DNA from 4 places in the Exiguobacterium sp. s40 genome. Region 2 is predicted to be linked to each of the others. Evidence: riboswitches for the same ligand, from Rfam matches in the RefSeq annotation. Region 2 holds a riboswitch; each other region holds the start of a gene.

Region 1 (4,979 bases), on a different contig from region 2:
GCGGGACGCCGGTTCGAGGAACGACCGCGACACGCCCATAAGTACCGAGAACATGTAAAACCAAAATAATTCCGTCCCGAGCGCGAACCCGCTGAACGTGATCGCGTTCAAGGCGATTCCGATGAGCATCAACTGTTTGCGTCCATAGCGGTCAGACAGCGTGCCCCCAAAAAAGCTCATGAATAACCCCGATAACGCCGAGATGGCGAACACCGTCCCGATGATACTCGCCGAGAAGCCAAGCGTCGCAAGATAAATCGCAAAAAACGGCATAACAAAAAATGTCGACAGCCGGGCAAAAAATGTACCAAATAAGACACCCAGCGTCAGCGGATGAATGTGTCGTATGTTCATCCGGATCCCCCCTTTTTCTACACATATGTATTGTACTTCTATTGGTGCGCCAAAACTACTCCAAACAAAAAAGGCCCGGGATGTCCCGAGCCTTGACAACAATTATTATTTGACCGGTACGACTGCGCCTTTGTATTCGTCCAAGATCCACTGTTGTGTCTCTTCTGACGTGAGGACTTCAAGGAGTGCCTTGACGCGCTCGTCGTCTTCGTCGCCTTCACGTGTGACGATCAAGTTGACGTAAGGTGAGTCTTCGCCTTCAAGGGCGATCGCGTCTTCGAGCGGGTTGAGGCCGGCATCGATCGCGTAGTTCGTGTTGATGAGGACCGCGTCCCCTTCACCGTTGTTGAACGCTTGCGGGAGAAGTGCCGCTTCAACGTCCGTCTTGAACTCCAAGTTTTTCGGATTGTCGACGATGTCTGAAACCGTCGCGTCCGTCGTCTTGCCTTCTGCGAGCGTGAGTAAGCCTTCTGATTGGAGCATCGTGAGGATTCGTCCGTGGTCAGCGACTGACGAACTCATGATGATTTCAGCGCCTTTTGGCAGCTCATCGAGTGATTTGTAGTCTTGTGAGTAGACACCGATCGGCTCGATGTGGACGCCGCCGGCAGATGCGAATTTGTAGTCTTTGTTCTCAGCCATTTGCGACTCGAGGTACGGCTCGTGTTGGAAGTAGTTCGCGTCGAGTTCGCCGTCCGCGAGCGTTTTGTTCGGGAGGACGTAGTCTTGGAACTTCTTAATTTCGAGCGTATAGCCCTTCTCTTCGTAGTCGTCTTGAATGTGCTCTAAAATCTCAGCGTGCGGGACGTTTGACGCACCGACGACGAGCGTCTTGTCATCGCCCGAACCTGATTCTGAATCTCCGCCGCAAGCTGCGAGAATAGTGAGTGCTGAAGCTGCTGTCAATCCGAGTACTGTTTTCCATGATTTCATTATAAAACCCCTCCAAATTTTCTATTTAGATCAAGCGGAACGCTTGTCAATTACTGATACGAGTCGATCGCCGATGAACTGGATGACGAAGACGATAACCAAGATTAAGACGGTCGCGACGAACGTGACGTCACTCTGTGAGCGCTGGAACCCTTCAAGGAACGCCAAGTTCCCGAGTCCCCCGCCCCCAACGACCCCTGCCATCGCCGTATAACCGACGATCGCGACGATCGTGACCGTGATGCCTGACACGATGGCCGGTAATGCTTCTGGGAACAACACTTTATAGACGATCTGCCATTTTGTCGCACCCATCGATTCAGCCGCCTCGATGACGCCGCGGTCGACTTCACGCAGGGCGAGCTCGACCATCCGCGCATAGAACGGAGCCGCACCGATGATGAGCGCCGGCAACGCTGCCGTCGACCCGAGCATCGTCCCGACGACGAGTAACGTGAACGGGATGAGCAAGATGATCAAAATGATGAACGGGATCGACCGGAACACGTTGACGATTGCGCTGATGACCGTGTAAATCGGACGGTTTTTCATCATGAGCGGTTCGTTCGTGACGTATAAGAGCATCCCGAGGGCGAGACCGATGACGAACGTCGCGGCTCCGGCGACGAGCGTCATATAGAGCGTCTCCCACGTTTGCTCGAGCATGACTTGCCAATCTACATTAGGAAACATCGCTTTCTACCTCCACTTCCACTGCCTGCGATCGGATTGAGGCGATGGCCCGCTCGACTTCAGCCGGCTCTCCGATCAATTGGATGAATAATGTCCCGAGGGCACCGACTTGTGACTGCGTCACGTTCCCGCCGATGATGTTGAAGCCGATATCATGCTGCTTCAACACTTCTGACAGAATCGGTTGCTCGGCCGTCTCGTTCAAGAATTTGAGCTTGACGATTTGACCGCTCGGATAACGCGCTTTCAAGTGCTCGAACGTGAGCGACATGTCTTCGACCGCGCCGATCTGCTTAACGAACTCTTTCGTGATTGGCTGTTCCGGATGTTGGAACACCTCGGCGACTTGTCCGGTCTCGACGACCTTCCCGGCCTCCATGACGGCGACGCGGTGGCAAATCTTTTGGATGACGTGCATCTCATGGGTGATGAGGACGATCGTCAATCCGAGCTTTTTATTGATGCTGACGAGCAGTTCGAGAATCGAATCGGTCGTCTTCGGGTCGAGTGCGCTCGTCGCTTCATCGCAGAGGAGCACTTCTGGATTCGTAGCGAGCGCACGGGCTATCCCGACTCGCTGCTTTTGACCGCCCGATAGTTGCGACGGATAGCTGTCTTCCCGTCCGCCTAAGCCGACGAGTTCGACAAGTTCTTGGACGCGGCGTTTGCGTTCGCTGGCCGGTACCCCGATGAGCTCGAGCGGGAAGCTGATGTTCTCAGCGACCGTGCGCGACCATAATAGGTTGAAGTGTTGGAACACCATCGAGACGTTTTTACGTACCCCGCGTAGTTCCTTAGGCGTGAGCTTCGTCAGCTCGCTGCCGGCGACCACGATTTCACCGCTAGACGGTGCCTCGAGTCGGTTGAGCAAGCGGATGAGCGTCGACTTCCCCGCCCCTGAATATCCGATTATTCCAAAAATTTCGCCGCTTTCGATGGTAAGCGACACATCATCGACCGCCTGGACCCGACCGTTTTTCGTATCGAACCATTTGGCCACATTGCGTAGTTGAATCAATCCATTTCCCTCCTGACAACAAAAAAAGTACGCACGTTTGAGCAAACGTGCGTACTTTATCGGTACGGACAACGATTGCTCTCATCTTCCAAGGTTTACACCTTGCTGGAATTAGCACCATTTCGGATTGCTCCGCGGTTGCTGGGCGTCATAGGGCCAGTCCCTCAGCCTCTCTTGATAAGAGGGGTTGCGTATTTGATTAGCTTTATCATAGCGACACATTATTTTCATGTCAAACTATTTTTTTCAGACAAATTAAAAAAAGGTGCCATCCGAGGATGACACAGAACGTAGCACCTTGAGTCACTGAAAGACAACCCATAGATGAACCTCTTTTGCCCGATCAGAGCATTCATCCTTATATGGGGGATTTTTACCCGACCATCACTCGATCTTCGAACGGACCATGCAATTACGCGACCGGTGCCCCGACGCTTGATTTTTTTGGGGGACAATCGAAGGGAAGGTCCACCTGAAATCGCGTAAGCTCATGCAACGGTTGTTCGAAAACGTCTTGCTGACGGGAAAATCTCGTCCTATGTTGTGTTCAAGTAAGATGTTGTAATGAATATATCATTCGTGAACTTTCTGTGTCAACTGATTATTTAAAATTTTCAGATTATTCTAATCATCCTATCTCATTTGACGAAAGATAGGACGTGCTGGACGTTTTGAAACGCGTACAAACGATCGCGAACTTGGCCATTTTCCAGCTTCAATAGCGCCGGGACGCTCATGACCTGATACGCCTCGAGCTCGTTCGGGATAAAGTTGGCATCGCGCTTTTCAATCTGGAGTTCGGGGTCGACGGCCTCGACGACCGAGAGCATCCGCTCGGCCACGGCGCATGTACCGCACATCGGGGCGTATATATATAAGAATCCGTCTGTCATCATTGTTCTCACCTCTCCTCTAAGTATATGAATCCGGACCGGTCGGTTCAAAAGTTGTGCTCAAATGGAAAATTCTGAACATTTCAACATTTTGTATTGACGCTCTCTAGAAAGAGGCATAGTATGGTCATTAACTTTATTGCTTTTGTACATAACAGCATACCAGTAGAAAAGGACAGGTGAATCCCCAATGACGGAAGAGAAGCTTACCGGAAAACAGTTTTTGATGAACGTCTTGAACGGCCTTAGTCTTGCCATCCTCATCGCCCTCATCCCGAGCGCCTTGCTCGGTGAATTAACGAAAGCCATCTTACCTTATGTTCCGTCCTTGCAGTTCATCTTGGACGCGACAACGATTGCGATGCGTCTCTTACCGGTCATCATCGGTGTCGCTGTCGCCATGCAGTTCGGACGCTCGGCACTCGAGGCCGGCACAATCGGCATCGCGACCCAAGTCGGGAGCGGCGCCATCCGCATCGAGGAAGGGGTGTTCCTCATGGCTGGAATCGGTGACGTCATCACGGCCGGTGTGACGGCCGCTCTTGCGACGTTCCTCGTCATGCAGTTGTCGCCACGCTTGAAGACATACACGGTACTCGTCTTACCGATGACGGTCATCGTCGTCGCCGGAGGGATCGGGGCGTTCCTACTCACTTACATCTCACAAATCACAACATACGTCGGGACAATCATTATGACAATGACGGAACTACAGCCGATTGTGATGGGCATGTTGATTGCGATGGCGTTCTCGCTCATCATCGTCTCGCCAATCTCGACGGTCGGCATCGCCACAGCCATCAGCCTGTCTGGTGTCGCGGCCGGGGCCGCCAACCTAGGGGTCGTCGCCGCCGGCTTCGGTCTCGCCATCGCCGGCTGGCAGATGAACGCGACGGGAACGTCGATCGCCCACTTCCTCGGGTCACCGAAGATTCAAATGGCGAACTTCGTCCGTCGTCCAATCATGATGTTGCCCGTACTCGCCAATGCGGCCATCCTCGGAGCGCTCGCAGGCATCCTTCGGATCGAAGGCACGCCGATCAGTGCCGGTTTCGGCGTCTCCGGCCTCATCGGTCCAATCAACGCCT
Region 2 (4,979 bases):
CGTGGAGCGTTCACCCCTCTACAAGGACTGGGAGGCCCCGACGTTATTGATTCACGGGACAGACGACGAGCAAGTGCGGCTCCGCCATGCGACAGCCGTGGCCGAACGGATGGGGGAGCGGGCCGAACTTTGGATCGTCCCGTTCGCTCATCAACTCCCGTTTTGGGAAAAGTGGAAGACGACCGATGAGGCGATGGACTGGATGTTAGCCGTCGCACCAAAAAAATGACTAGCGCCTAAACCAGGCGCTAGTCATTTTTTATTAAACGATGATTGGGCCGGCCGCGACGACCGCCTCACTCGCTTTCGTGAATCGTTTGAAGTTGTCTTGGAACTTACGGGCGAGCGCTGCCGCCTCGGCGTCGTAGCGGGCCCCGTCTTTCCATGTGCCCCGTGGGTTGAGCACGTCGTCTGGCACCCCGTCGATGTGGCGTGGGATCTCGACGTTGAAGATGTCATGGCGCGTCGTCTCGACGTCACGGAGTTTCCCGTTGACGGCCGCGTTCACCATCGCCCGTGTATAGGCGAGCTTCATCCGCGATCCTTCGCCGTAAGCTCCGCCGGTCCAACCGGTATTGACGAGATAGACGTCGACGTCATGTTTCTCGATCAACGTGCCGAGCATGTCAGCGTAGCGTTCCGGTGCGAGCGGCAAGAACGGTGACCCAAAACATGTCGAGAAGGTCGCCTGCGGCTCCGTCACGCCGCGCTCCGTGCCGGCTAGCTTCGACGTATAGCCTGACAAGAAGTGATACATCGCCTGCTCCTTCGTCAATTTGCTGATTGGAGGCAGGACGCCGTATGCGTCGGCCGTCAAGAAGACGATCGTGTTCGGATGCCCGGCTCGTGACGGAAGCATCGCGTTATCGATAAATTGAATCGGGTAGGCGGCCCGTGTGTTCTCAGTGAGTGAGATGTTCTTGTAGTCTGGTGCCCGTTCCTCGTCCAAGACGACGTTCTCAATCAACGAGCCAAATCGAATGGCATCGTAGATTTGAGGTTCGTTCTCACGCGACAAGTTGATCGTCTTCGCGTAGCAACCGCCTTCAATGTTGAAGACGCCGTCAGGAGACCAACCATGCTCGTCGTCCCCGATTAAATGACGTTCTGTGTCGGCCGATAGCGTCGTCTTTCCGGTACCCGATAGCCCGAAGAAGAGAGCCGTCTCGCCGGCGTCCGATACGTTCGCCGAGCAATGCATCGACAAGACGTGCTGTTCCGGTAACAAGAAGTTCATGACTGAGAAAATCGATTTTTTAATTTCGCCGCCGTATTCTGTTCCCCCGATCAGAATGGTCCGTTTGGCGAATGAAACGAGAATGAACGTTTCGGAGTTCGTCCCGTCGACTTCCGGATCGGCCTTATAGCTCGGTGCATAGATGACCGTGAACGGATCAAAGGCACCTTGTGTCGGCCATTCGCGCAAGAACAACTGTTTCGCGAACAAGTTGTGCCACGCGTATTCTGTGATGGCCCGCACTGGAAGCGTATAATGCTCGTCAGCCCCGGCAGACGCCTCGAGATAGTAGAGCTTGTCTTTCGTCTCGAGATGCGTGAGCACTTTATCGAGCAGTGCCGTGAACTTCTCTTCTGCGATCGGTTGGTTGACCGGACCCCAGTCTACTAAATGATTGCTGACTTCATCTTGCACGACGAATTTGTCTTTCGGTGACCGTCCTGTGAATTTACCTGTACTGACCGATAAAGCTCCGTCTTTCGTCAGTACGCCTTCCCCGTTGCGAATGGCTTCTTCCACCAATTCTGGAACCGTTAAGTTCCGCATCATGTCGGCACCTTTAATTAATTCTTCGATTTTCAGGAGCGTTGTCGCCATCCTGAATCCCACCTTTCCCCTAAATAGATGTGGATGAAATCCGCATACTTCCGCGTTTTATTAGTATGACGTTTTTATTATATGTGACATACTAATCAAAAACAACCCTTTTTACCCTTTAAAGTAAGCGCTTTCTTACACTGTCATTCTAACATATTCTGTACCAGGTCATAGTACAAAATCGAATACCGACAAAAAAATGTTTGATATTTCACAAACATAACTATTGCGAGTTCGTGAAAAGTTTTACGAATTCAGTCGATACGCTTGACAGAACGGGGTGTCATTTATATGATGGTCTTCGTAACGGATACTCTTATTCTGAGCGGTGGAGGGAACAAGGCCCTACGAAGCCCAGCAACCGTCCGATTTATCATTGTTATTCGGAAAAGGTGCTATCCTGAAGCGAAGCGCAAGCTTCGAACGATAAGAGGGTAAGGAAGAACGATTCAACCTTTCCCATTGAACATGGCGAAAGGTTTTTTTCATTACCGTCCCAAAGCAACGCGTAAGGGGAACGAGTACCGTCCACACATCACCCTTATTATAGGAGGTTTTTCGAAATGGCAAACTTGAACCGTCGACTTTTCACTTCGGAGTCCGTCACGGAAGGACATCCGGATAAAATTTGTGACCAAATCTCAGATGCGATTTTGGATGCGATTTTAGCTGAAGATCCAAACGCCCGCGTTGCGGCTGAGACATCTGTCACGACAGGTCTCGTGCTCGTAGCAGGTGAGATCACAACATCAACTTACGTGGATATCCCGAAAGTTGTTCGTGAAACAGTTCGTGAGATCGGCTACACACGTGCAAAATATGGTTTTGATGCAGAGACTTGTGCTGTCCTCACATCGATTGATGAGCAATCGGTAGACATCGCCCAAGGTGTCGACCAAGCGCTTGAAGCTCGTGAAGGACAAATGACTGAAGAAGAAATCGATGCGATCGGCGCTGGTGACCAAGGTCTCATGTTCGGTTACGCAACAAAAGAGACACCAGAACTCATGCCGCTCCCGATTTCACTCGCGCACAAATTGTCACGTCGTTTGGCAGAAGTTCGTAAGAACGGCACGCTCGCTTACCTTCGTCCTGATGGTAAGACACAAGTGACGGTCGAATACGACGAAGCGAACAACCCAGTTCGCATCGACACAATCGTCATCTCGACGCAACACGCCGAAGACATCACACTCGAACAAATCCAAGCTGATTTGAAAGAGCACGTCATCGACGCGGTCATCCCGTCTGAACTCATCGACGCGGATACAAAATACTTCATCAACCCGACTGGCCGTTTCGTCATCGGTGGACCACAAGGGGATGCAGGCCTTACAGGACGTAAGATCATCGTCGATACGTACGGTGGTTACGCTCGCCACGGCGGCGGCGCGTTCTCAGGTAAAGACCCAACCAAAGTTGACCGTTCAGCGGCGTACGCGGCTCGTTACGTAGCGAAAAACCTCGTTGCAGCGGGACTTGCTGACAAAGCAGAAGTTCAACTTGCTTACGCGATCGGCGTTGCCCACCCGGTATCGATCGCAGTCGACACGTTCGGCACAGGCAAATTGAGCGAGACTGAGCTCGTCGAACTCGTTCGCGAGAACTTCGACCTTCGTCCGGCCGGCATCATCAAGATGCTCGACCTTCGCCGTCCAATCTACAAGCAGACAGCAGCTTACGGCCACTTCGGTCGTACAGACGTTGAACTCCCATGGGAGCAAACGGATAAAGCGGCAGTGCTTGAAGAAGGCGCGAAACGCTTCGCATAAGACAGTAAAAACGACCTTTCGCTGAGAAAGGTCGTTTTTTCTTGTTAAGATTGGTTTTTATCCTGCTTAGATGTATCATCGTTAGAAGAAGAATCAGATGACGTTTCTTGGCCTAGCGCGGTGTCTTTTGCCTCGACCACTTTCTCGCCAATCGATTGTAAGTCTGATTTTGCTTCCATAGCGGTGCCGGCAACTTGCGTTAAGTCTTGTTTCACCGTATCCACTTCTCCAGCGACTTTTTCATAGACATTTTGAACGTCGGTGACCACCTCTTGGATAACACCAGAAGCCGACTTCACTTGGTCGATTACTTGTGATGCTTTTCCACTTGGATCTTTGGCGACTTCACTTACTAACCCACCGACAGACGATTTGGCGGTAGAGAGGGATTGTTTCGTATTTTGACGATTCGATGAACTCAGGAGAGCAAGAGCACCTCCAACTACAGCCCCTAAAAGAATCCCTTTCATCAATGTGATGCGGGGGCCATTTGACTCTTCAGAGTCAAATTGGCGATTCGGATGATTGGCTTGCTCTGCTTGTGGATCATGTTGTAATTTCGGTTCCATAATAACACTCCTTTTTGTAAGATGGCATTGATACTCTTATACCCGAGTCAAAATGGAAAATAACGTCTTCTTTCATTTCGACATCAAAAAGTAATGAGCGGGCAGGATATTTTTTTGCTGATGGGGAATTATACTACTAGATTGGCCAAAAGGGGGATGCCGTTATGAAGATCAGGGAAGCCGTACCAGAAGATGCCGCCACCATCCGCGATATTGCGCTCGCAACGGTCAGTGAACAAGACGAGGTTCGTTCAAAAGTAATGGAACGGGCTTATCAGCAAGAAGAGATCGTCCGCGCCATCAGTTCAAGCGAGGAAGCGAAAGAGCAGTTGTTCATTGTCGGTGAAGCCGAAGGCGACGTCATCGGGTTCTATCATGCGATCGACCGCGGGGATACGTGGGAAGTGCTCCGACTCTATCTTCATCCGACCCATCACCGACAAGGTCTCGGAACGGCCTTATTGTCTCATCTGCGCGAACGTAAAGTTCAACCGATCGAACTGTACGTTGAGAGTTCGAACGAGCAGGCGATTGCCTTTTTGAACCATGAGGCGTTCATCGAATTGAATCGGATTCAAGAGGAAGTGTACGACCAACCGATGGAACTGATTCATTTGCGCTATGACCCGAGCTAAGACCCTAGACGGATTTTCTGACAAACATCAGTCTCGGCTGATGTTTTTTGTTAGTATAAAAACATGGACATAATAAAATGAGGTGACAGTATGACATACGAAGAAGAATCACGAAAAGGGGTTATCGTGATCGTCTATCCGCTCCAGTTCACGTCACGCTTGAGCGAGG
Region 3 (4,979 bases), on a different contig from region 2:
TGGCGAGCACGTGATCGACCGCGAAGCGGACGTCGTCACTATACGACTCAAAAGCGTGCTCGCTCAATTCAAGTTCGACGAGACGCCCGCACTGCTCGGCCAAGACGAGTCCGGTGTTGACGCCGGCGTCAGCTGAGCTGTCACCACTCAAATAACGGGCCTCGTAAAACTTCGCGACCGTGTCGATGACACCGGCCCGAAAGTATTCATATGGTGAGCGCGAGATGACCCGTGAGTCAACGATGACCCGTTCGATGACGACGCGGAACATGTCGTAGCGGTCGTAGCTCCCGTCCTCCTGATAGACGACGCTGAGCGGTGTGAACGCCGCACAGTTCGAGGCGAGCGTTGGGACGACGATGAGCGGGACGTTCCGTTGATAGGCGACGAGTTTGGCCGTATCGACGAGCTTGCCGCCTCCGACGGCGATTAACACGTCGGCGTCCAACGGTTTGAGCCGTTTGACTTCCGAGTCCGTGCACTCCCCGCTGAACCTTGTTGCCGGATAGTCCGCGATGGCCGGAAAGATGGCTCGGACGACGTCATACCCGTTCTGACCGCGCAGGACGTGGGCACGTCGGCCGTCGACTAAGTCATCAAGACGGTCAAGCGCGTCATCGGCGTGGTCATATTCAAGGACGGCCTGACGAATCATGCGCGCACCTCCTCATAGGCGGCAAACAACCGCTCGATTCGTTCGACGGCCTCGTCAATCTTCGGTTCCGGTGAGACGAGACCGAAGCGGACGTATCCGTTCCCTTCCGAACCGAAGAAATAGCCCGGGGTGACGGCGACACCGGCTTCATGCAGCAGTTTCCGCGAGAACGACTTGGCATCACCCTCAGGCACTTTTGCCCAGACGAAGAACGAGCCTTCCGGCGGTTCGACGGCCCAGCCGGCCCGGTTCAACCCGTCGATCAGGCGATCACGCCGTGCCTCGTACAGTCGTGCCAAGTCATCGCGAATGGTACGGGGCGCCTCGAGCGCAGCGACAGCCGCCGCCTGGATGGCCGAGAACACGCTGACGTGGACGTGGTCCTGATACGTGTTGATCGCCTCGATGATGTCCGCGTTCCCGACGGCGAAGGCGACGCGCCAACCGGACATGTTGAACGCTTTCGACATCGTATATACCTCGATGCCGACTTCTTTCGCCCCTTCCGCCTGCAGAAAGCTAGGCGGGACGTGGCCATCGAATCCGATGCTGCCGTATGCGAAATCGTGGACGACCATCAAGTCCCGCTCCCGGGCGAAACGGACGGTATCGTCAAAGAAAGCGGGTGAGGCGACGGCTCCGGTCGGATTGCTCGGGTAGTTCAAATACATGAGTCTTGCATCTTGCGTATCGAGCGTCTCATAGTCTGGCAAGAAGCCGTTCTCTTCCCGGAGGACGAGGTCACGGACGACGGCACCGGCGAGGCGTGCCCCCGAGATGTAATCAGGATAGCCGGGATTCGGTAGCAAAATCCCGTCGCCAGGTTCGAGTACGCATTGCGGCAACGTGATGAGACCAGATTTTGAGCCGATGAGAATCGCTACTTCTGTCTCGGGATCAAGTTCGACTCCATACTCATTCAAATAGAACGTCGCCACTGCTTGCTTCAGGCGGGCCTGACCGCGGAACGGACCGTATTGATGGGTCGAGGCGTCGAGGAGCGCCGTCTGAAGCGCGTCACAGATTGGCTCAGGCGTAGGCAGGTCAGGCGTCCCTTGTCCGAGTCGGATGATGTCGCGGCCGGCTTGTTCGAGTTCGGCCACCTCGTTCGCGAGTCCGACGAAATGTTGAGATGGTAACGTTTTAAGTAGATGTGAGCGTCTGTCAGTCATGAATAGTCCTCCTATGCAAAAAACACCCCTTTCCGCGGAAAGGGGTGTCGAGATACGGACGTATTCAAACAACCACCTTTCCATCTCTCAAGGTCACCTTGCTGGAATTAGCACAGTATTGAATCAATCTGTTGCTGAAGCTTCATCGGGCCAGTCCCTCCGCTTCTCTTGATAGAAAGTGTTTTATATGCGATTTGTCTTTTTGTAATATGTCACTTAGTTAACCAAACGTTACCAATCTTGTCAATCCTTTTTTGAAATGAGCATGTCCTCTTGAATCCCGATAAAAAAACGTTCATAGTGAAAGTAAACGTTATTTTACAAAATTTAAAACATGAGGGGATGGACCTTTGGAATTAAAACCGTCAATTGATTTGGAAGTTGAGCGTGATCGGCCTGATCCTGCTCGTGCTCTGGAAAGTCATCAGCGAACCGGATACGATTTCGCAGATGATGCATTATACGTTCCAGTTGCTGACGCCGATTATTATGGGAATCGCCATCGCGCTGCTCCTGAATACCGTCCTGTCCTATATAGAAGAACGGTTTCAACTAAAACGATATCAAGGCTTGCTGATCGTCTATATCATCTTTATCGGGATTCTCGTCATCTCTGCGGTGACGCTGTTCCCACGCATTTATTCGAGCCTCGCCTCACTCATCGAAGAGCTCCCGTTCTACATCCGACAGATCGACGGGTTCCTCGCCCAGTTGAACACGTACTTGAAAGAGTACAACGCGACGATCGCCCAAGCTATCGATTTCAGCCGCTTCGAGGAACGTTACTCGGGCTGGGTCGAGACCGCCGTCTTGTCGTCGGTCAGCTACGTGTCGAGCTTCACGATGACCCTCATCAACTTCTTGATTGGGATCGTCATCTCGATCTATCTGTTGAAAGACAAAGAGATTTTTGCCCGCATGTTCAAGCGTCTGTTGTATGCGATGTTCCCGGTCGCGTCGGCTAAGACGACGATCGACATTTTTCAAGAGATGGATTACATCTTCAAACGCTATATCATCGGGAAGTCGCTCGACTGCCTCATCATCGGGGTGCTGGCCGTCGCCGGTCTGTTGATCATCGGGGCACCTTACGCGCTTCTACTCGGCATCATCGTCGGCGTCTTGAATTTTATCCCGTACGTCGGTCCGCTGCTCGGGATGATTCCGGCGTTCATCATTACCTACTTCAATGACCCGTTCACGGAGCTCATCGTCCTCTTGTTCATCTTCTTGTTGCAACAATTCGACGGACTCTGGCTCGGCCCGAAGATTCTCGGCGACAGCGTTGGCATCACCCCGTTTTGGGTCATCACGTCGATCATCATCGGGGGTAGCCTGTTCGGTCTCGTCGGGATGTTCATCAGTGTCCCGGTCACGGCGATGATTCAAGTCGTGTTCTCTCGGTTGATCGACTACCGGCTCAGCCGAAAGAATTTGAACGAATTATTATGACACATTGACGATTTAGGTTGACACATTTCACGGAAATATCATAATCTTGAAGAGAAGACAGTCCAATGCAGAGAGGAGAGGTACCGATGTCAGTCATTCAACGCTCGCACGTCCAAGTCCATATTGACCGGCAGGCGCCTCTCCGTGATTTGAATCCGTGATGTCGCCTGCCTTCCGAGGCATGCCTAAGATCTTAGGGACGCGTATGCCTTTGAGCATGCTGCGTCCCTTTTCTTATTCTATCAACTAAAGCAGGTGACCTTAATGATTCAATCACTCAAACAGCTCGACCGTAACATTTGGATCCGCTTCCTCGGAGAGACGATCACGGGTGTCATGATGTTCATGATCGCACCGTTCCTCGTCCTCTACTATAGCGACAAGCTCGACAGTTATATCCAGGTCGGGGTCATCATGGCGACCGGACCGATCATGGCGCTCATCGGATCGGTCGTCGGTGGACGGCTCGCAGACCTGTATGGCCGCAAACCGATCATGATGGCTGCCATTCTTGGCGACGCCCTCGCCCTCGTCGGTTTCGCCTTCGCCGAAACGTTTTGGCCGCTCCTTCTCTTGAACGCCATGCTCGGTTTGACGAACTCATTGTTCCACCCGGCCGCAAGCGCGATGGTAGCCGATGTGACCGAGCCCGAACAGATGAACGAGGCGTTCGGGCTGTTGCGGATGGGGCACAATATCGGAGCTGCATTCGGCCCGCTCCTCGGGAGTGCCGTCCTCTTTATCGACCGGCAGTATATCTTCTACTCGGCCGCTCTCGTCTTCGTCTTGTACGCACTCGTCCTCGGTCGCTTCATCCGGGAGTCACTCCCAGAGACGACCGATGTCGACACGCCGTCGAACCGGGATGTCCTGCGCGTGTTTTACAATGACAAGGTGTTCCTCGTGTTCATCTTTGCCGGTGTCTTCATCTCGATGGGCTTCTCGCTCATCGAGAGCATGCTGCCCCTCTTCTTGAGAGAGTCGATGCCATCGTACACCGATCGTGAGAACCCGTTCGCCTATATGCTCGCCTTGAACGGCATCATGGTCGTGTTGTTCCAGTTCCCGATCGCTTCGAAACTCGGCCGCAAGTCGTTCGGCAACGTCATGCTCGCCGGGGCGACCATCTTCGGGGTCGGCATGATTCTGATCGCCGTCATGCCGCGTCTCCTCTATTCACTCGGGACACCGTACCTCGTTCTCGTCAGCGTCTTGCTCGCGGTGTACGCCTTCTATACGCTCGGCGAGATGATCATGTCCCCGGTCCAACAGACGTTCATCGCCTTGATCGCTCCGGAGAATATGCGCGGTGCCTACAACGGGGCCGCCAGCATCCAATGGTTGATCGGCGGGGTGACCGCACCGATCATGGCAAGCCTGTTCTTCGACCAACGCGCCGGACATATCGCGTTGATCCTCGTCGGGGCGGCCAGTTGCGTGTCGGGACTCATCTATTGGCAACTTGGACGCCGCGTCAGCGCAGCCGAAGCGAAACAAAAGACAGCTTGACTTATAAAACCACACTGAACCTAGTCGTTTAGTGTGGTTTTTGATTTCGTTCGAATATCATTAAATTTTGAATTTTTCATTCGTTTATTCTTTACAAACATAATGATTCTTTTTTATGATAATACGGTTAAGGAGGGATCTTTCATGGAAAGGATCGATAAACAGAAAATTGTGGACAGCGTGCCACAAAA
Region 4 (4,979 bases), on a different contig from region 2:
TCGTGTGGCGACGTTCCATCGGTGTGAAGCCACCAACCCAAATCGTGACGATTTTGCCTTCACCGTCCAAATCTTCGGCGAGTGCCTTGAGTGAACGCCAAGCGAGCGAATAGTCGTCTTGGTCGATGACGGTCACGCCTTCGTTCGTCAAATCGTTGTCGAACGCGACGACTTTGATGCCTTTATCGAGCGCGCGTTGGACCGGTTCTTTCAACGCATCGGCACGGCCATGGTCGATCAAGATGACATCGACGCCTTGCGTCGTCGCCGTATCGACATAGCTCGCCATCTTCGACAGGTCGTTGTCGGCATTGTACACTTTCACGTTGCCGCCGAACGATTCGACTTGTTCCGTCACCCCGTTGATATACTGCGACGAGAACGTCCCGATCGACATCTGCATGATCAGGGCTACATCGATATCTTTCGGAAGTGTGGCATTCGAGACCGAGACGGGTTTCGTCTCCGGCGTCTTCTCAGCCGGCTTCGATGGGGCCGCTTGTTCGTTCGTGCAACCGACGAGCGCCAAGACGAATGTGAATAGTAAAATTAATAGTTTTTTAGACATGAATTGTTCCTCCTACATGATGTGTGATGGCAGTCTCTGTCGGCTCGAACACACCCGCCTCGGTGATGAGTCCGGTGATGAGGTCCGGTGGGGTGACGTCGAACGCCGGATTGAAGACGGTGATGCCGACGGGTGCCGTCGGTTGACCACCGATATGTGTCACTTCTGACGGGTTCCGCTCCTCGATTTCAATCGTGTCATCCGCCGTCAAATCGAACGTCGAATGCGGCGCCGCGACATAGAACGGAATGCCGTAATGCTTGGCGAGGACGGCGAGCTGCAACGTCCCAATTTTATTGGCGACGTGACCCGTCCGTGTGATACGGTCAGCTCCAACGATGATGGCGTCGACTCGTTTTGACTGAATCGTCCAAGCCGCCATATTGTCGGTGATGAGCGTCACGTCGATATCGGCCCGGTCGAGTTCCCAGACAGTGAGGCGTGCCCCTTGCAGGAGCGGCCGCGTCTCACAGGCGAAGACGTTGAAAGATACGCACTGTTCTTTTCCGACGTAAAACGGCGCGAGCGCTGTGCCGTATCGCGATGTCGCAATGGCACCGGCGTTGCAGATCGTCAACACGTTCCCCCCGGCCGGTAACACCGTCAGTGCATGCTCACCGATGGCCCGATACGTATCGACGTCCCGGTCATACAACGCGATAGCGCGTCGTTTGATTTCCTCGGCAATCGCTTCAAAGTCGTCCCCGACATTTAAATCAAGGAGCGACTCGATCACATTTTGCAGATTGACCGCCGTCGGCCGGGTCGCGATCAAGCGGCGTCCGACGAGGTCGAGCCGACGCGTGAAGTCCGGATCGTCAACTAACCGGCCCGCCTCTTTGGCGAGGACGAACGCCCCAAAGTAAGCGATGGCCGGGGCGCCCCGGACTTGAAGCGTCTCGATGGCATGTTCGGCCTGTTCGAGCGTTTCGATTGTCACGTACCGCTCTTCATGCGGCAACAACGTCTGATCTAATACGATGAGTTCGTCCGTCTGCGGATGGAAACGGATATTTTGGACCTTCATACGCGCACCCCCGACAAAAGCGTCACCAAGTCGTCAATCGATTCGACGCTGTGGCGTTCTTTAATGAGCGCCGTCCCGAGAGCGAGTGCGTCACGTTTTCGTTCGAGCCGCGTCGCTTCCGGCAACGTCTCGAGATCGGCGACACCGGCGAGTCCGACGGCACGGCGAATGAGTTCGCAACCGGCATAGCCGATCGTGTCGCTGAAGATTGTCCGCAACAATTCGTCGACGAAACCGTCCGTATTGAACGGCTCGACAGCGCGCTCAAAGTTGGCCCGGAACGTCTTCTCGAACGTCTCCCACACCGTCAAGACGTCCGTGAAACGTTCGAAGCGTTTGAGCGGGTCATGGAACGTCGACAGCGTCAAATGGGCGATAATTTGGCCCAAATCAAAGCCGAACGGTCCGTAAAATGCGAACTCTGGATCGATGATTTTCGTCTCTTGTTGGGTCGCGAAGATGCTGCCTGTATGTAGGTCACCGTGCAGAAGCGCCTCATGTTTCGTGATAAATCCGACTTTCAGTTTCGTCACCTCGACCTTGAGCGCCTGGTCTTGCCAGAGGCGTTCGACATCTTCTCGAAGCGCCGCCTCGATGTTGTTCGACTCCGCGTCTTTGAACGGGTCGGTGAAGATGAGCTTCTCGGTGATGTCACACAGTTCCGGGTTGTAATAGTCACGTTCAATCCGCTTCTTCGCGATCGGGCCGGCCGCATAATCCGACGTCGCGAACAGCGTCTCGCCTAAAAATTCACCGACATGACGCGCGAGTTCCGGATAGCTCTCCCCTTTCAAATAACCGGTGCGGACAATCTCATAATCAGACAGATCTTCTAAAATCGTGTAGGCGAGCGTCCGGTCGCTACCGAGGACGTCCGGGACGAAACGCGGCGCCACGTTCGCAAACTCACGGAGTGCCAACTGTTCAATCCATGCCCGTTCGAGTGTAAGCGGCCAGCTCTCACCGACGACTTTAGCGTATGGGAGCGCCTGTTTGACGATTAGGCGCTGTTCGCCTTGGCGAATCCGAAACACGAGATTCAAATTGCCGTCCCCGATTTCCTCACACTCGGCGATTCCGTCTTGCAAGTATCCTAATTGACGGACGTGCTCGACGACGGTCTGTTCTGTAAATGGTTGATATGACATGATGTTTTCCCCTTCCTGTACGTTGCCCACAAAAAAAGCCCCTTTCTCCGCGAGAAAGAGGCACAGCCAAAATGGTTGTTCCTCTCATCTGTCAGACATTCGTCTGGTGGATGTAGCACCGTGCCTAGTGGTCGGTTGCTGCGGCGTCATCGGGCCAATTCCCTCTGCCAACTCGCGATAAGAGTGGTTTATTCGATTCGGTGAACTTATGTGATGAATATTACGGACTCGACGTCACAATTGTCAACGTCATTTTCCCCGTGCCACTTCGTCTTTTTTTGTGCATATATGGAAACAATTCCACGAAATATTTTTTTTGGAAAAAAAGGAATTGACGACGCGACGAATCTGTGTAAAAATTCAATTAAATTTCACAACTTCAAATCACATTCTTATCAAGAGCAGACGGAGGGACGAGCCCGATGATGTCGCAGCAACCGACCAGAGATGGCACGGTGCTAATTCTTGCAGCGAAAGCTGAGAGATAAGAGTTCATTTTTTATGATGACCTCTTGCCTCGGCATGGGGTCATTTTTTGTTTGCCTGGAAGGAGGAACCATATGAGTATCACTGCCACATATGAAATCAAACGGACGGATGCGGTCGCAAGTATTGCCGACAAAATCGCCCTCGAGCTGACCGTCGGCACATGGACCGAGCTACGTCATTTAGAGCAAGAGCAGTTACAGGCGTACCGGGGTGAGGTCGTATCGACCACCCATACGGAGACGACGAGCCGGTTCACGATCCGCTATCCGTTACATAATGTCAGCCCTGACTTTTCATCCATCTTGACGACGACGTTCGGGAAACTATCCCTCGACGATTCGATTCGGTTAATCGATGTGACGTTGCCCGAAACGCTCGCCCCTCATTTCAAAGGCGCCAAGTTCGGCGTCGACGGGATTCGCGAGTTGCTCGGTGTCCATGACCGTCCGCTCGTCATGAGCATCTTCAAAGGCGTCATCGGGCGTGACCTCGCGTTTCTCGAGCAGCAACTCCGCGATCAGTTCGCCGGCGGCATCGATATCGTCAAAGACGACGAAATTTTATACGACAATCCGCTCACGCCGTCGCTCGAACGGGCCCGGATCGGAGCGGCCGTCATTCAAGCGCACTTTGAGGCGACCGGGAAGCGTGTCCTCTACGCCATCACGCTGAGCGGTCCCGTTTTCGGTCTTCGCGACCAGGCGCTCCGGCTGATTGAGGCCGGTGCGACGGCGCTCCTATTCAACGTCTATACGTACGGTCTTGACGCACTGCGCGAACTTGCGAACGACCCAGACATCCGTGTGCCGATTTTAGCTCACCCGGCCTTTGCCGGCGCCTTGACCGGGTCCATCAGTCATTCGCTCTTACTCGGTAAACTCCCACGTCTCGCCGGGGCCGATTTGACGCTCTTCCCATCTCCGTACGGTTCGCTCGCGACACCGCGGGACGAGGCGTTCGCGATTCGTGACCTGAGCGCCGAACCGCATTGGTCGAAACCGATTTTACCGGTCCCGTCCGCCGGGATTCATCCGGGACTCGTCGCTGAGATCATTCGTGATTACGGGACTGATGTCGTCATCAACGCCGGCGGTGGCATTCATGGACACCCGGACGGCGCAGCCGCTGGGGCTCGCGCTTTCCGCCAAGCCATCACTCACGCCCTCGGTCAAACCGAAGGACAGACGAACGAACTCGATACCGCGTTAAAGGCGTGGGCGTCACGATGACGGTCCATATCCTCTGCGACTTCGACGGGACGATCACGGCGGAAGACAATATTATCGCGCTGATGAAGGCGTTCGCCCCGCCCGCTTGGGTCGAGTTGAAAGATGCGGTCCTCGAGCAACGGATCTCGATTCGCTCCGGGGTCGGTCAAATGTTTCAACTATTGCCGAGCGCAGATGCCCCGGCTTACCGTGATTATTTGTTGGAGCGAATCACGCTCCGTCAAGGGTTCCCGTCATTTTTAGAACAAGTTCGGGCAAACGGTTGGAAGTTTGACGTCGTCAGCGGCGGGATGGATTTTTTCGTCCATCCGATTTTAGAAGGTCACGTCGATCCCGAACACATCTACTGCAACGTCGCCGACTTCTCCGCTGAGACGGTAACCGTCGCTTGGCCGCACGCTTGCGACGAACAATGTACGAACGATTGCGGTTGTTGCAAACCGACGCTCGCTCGTCGCATCGTCAATCCCGCCGACCGCTTAATCATCATCGGTGACTCGGTGACCGATTTCGAGGTC

Evidence for each region. A riboswitch is a leader RNA that binds a small molecule or an ion and turns the genes downstream of it on or off. The one in region 2 is predicted to bind S-adenosylmethionine.
Region 1: it holds a riboswitch for S-adenosylmethionine, as region 2 does, so the genes downstream of both, KNP02_RS03110 (methionine ABC transporter ATP-binding protein) here and metK (methionine adenosyltransferase) in region 2, are expected to answer to the same signal.
Region 3: it holds a riboswitch for S-adenosylmethionine, as region 2 does, so the genes downstream of both, KNP02_RS06715 (aminotransferase class I/II-fold pyridoxal phosphate-dependent enzyme) here and metK (methionine adenosyltransferase) in region 2, are expected to answer to the same signal.
Region 4: it holds a riboswitch for S-adenosylmethionine, as region 2 does, so the genes downstream of both, KNP02_RS04585 (2,3-diketo-5-methylthiopentyl-1-phosphate enolase) here and metK (methionine adenosyltransferase) in region 2, are expected to answer to the same signal.

What each region holds. Positions count from the first base shown of each region.
Region 1 covers NZ_JACSLC010000002.1:288,086-293,064, reverse strand. The annotation lists gene KNP02_RS03125 (MDR family MFS transporter) at 1-354, opposite strand, end outside; gene KNP02_RS03120 (MetQ/NlpA family ABC transporter substrate-binding protein) at 460-1,287, opposite strand; gene KNP02_RS03115 (methionine ABC transporter permease) at 1,318-1,980, opposite strand; gene KNP02_RS03110 (methionine ABC transporter ATP-binding protein) at 1,970-2,998, opposite strand; SAM riboswitch class I at 3,077-3,182, opposite strand; gene KNP02_RS03105 (thioredoxin family protein) at 3,637-3,894, opposite strand; gene KNP02_RS03100 (PTS sugar transporter subunit IIC) at 4,082-4,979, shown strand, end outside.
Region 2 covers NZ_JACSLC010000001.1:256,636-261,614, reverse strand. The annotation lists gene KNP02_RS01320 (alpha/beta hydrolase family protein) at 1-229, shown strand, start outside; gene pckA (phosphoenolpyruvate carboxykinase (ATP)) at 263-1,834, opposite strand; SAM riboswitch class I at 2,148-2,267, shown strand; gene metK (methionine adenosyltransferase) at 2,398-3,606, shown strand; gene KNP02_RS01305 (hypothetical protein) at 3,651-4,175, opposite strand; gene KNP02_RS01300 (GNAT family N-acetyltransferase) at 4,340-4,810, shown strand; gene KNP02_RS01295 (alpha/beta fold hydrolase) at 4,901-4,979, shown strand, end outside.
Region 3 covers NZ_JACSLC010000005.1:162,774-167,752, reverse strand. The annotation lists gene KNP02_RS06720 (iron-containing alcohol dehydrogenase family protein) at 1-655, opposite strand, end outside; gene KNP02_RS06715 (aminotransferase class I/II-fold pyridoxal phosphate-dependent enzyme) at 652-1,827, opposite strand; SAM riboswitch class I at 1,905-2,005, opposite strand; gene KNP02_RS06710 (AI-2E family transporter) at 2,215-3,279, shown strand; gene KNP02_RS06705 (MDR family MFS transporter) at 3,544-4,788, shown strand; gene KNP02_RS06700 (peptide MFS transporter) at 4,933-4,979, shown strand, end outside.
Region 4 covers NZ_JACSLC010000003.1:269,937-274,915, forward strand. The annotation lists gene KNP02_RS04570 (sugar ABC transporter substrate-binding protein) at 1-568, opposite strand, end outside; gene mtnA (S-methyl-5-thioribose-1-phosphate isomerase) at 561-1,595, opposite strand; gene mtnK (S-methyl-5-thioribose kinase) at 1,592-2,743, opposite strand; SAM riboswitch class I at 2,825-2,927, opposite strand; SAM riboswitch class I at 3,133-3,234, shown strand; gene KNP02_RS04585 (2,3-diketo-5-methylthiopentyl-1-phosphate enolase) at 3,304-4,461, shown strand; gene KNP02_RS04590 (2-hydroxy-3-keto-5-methylthiopentenyl-1-phosphate phosphatase) at 4,458-4,979, shown strand, end outside.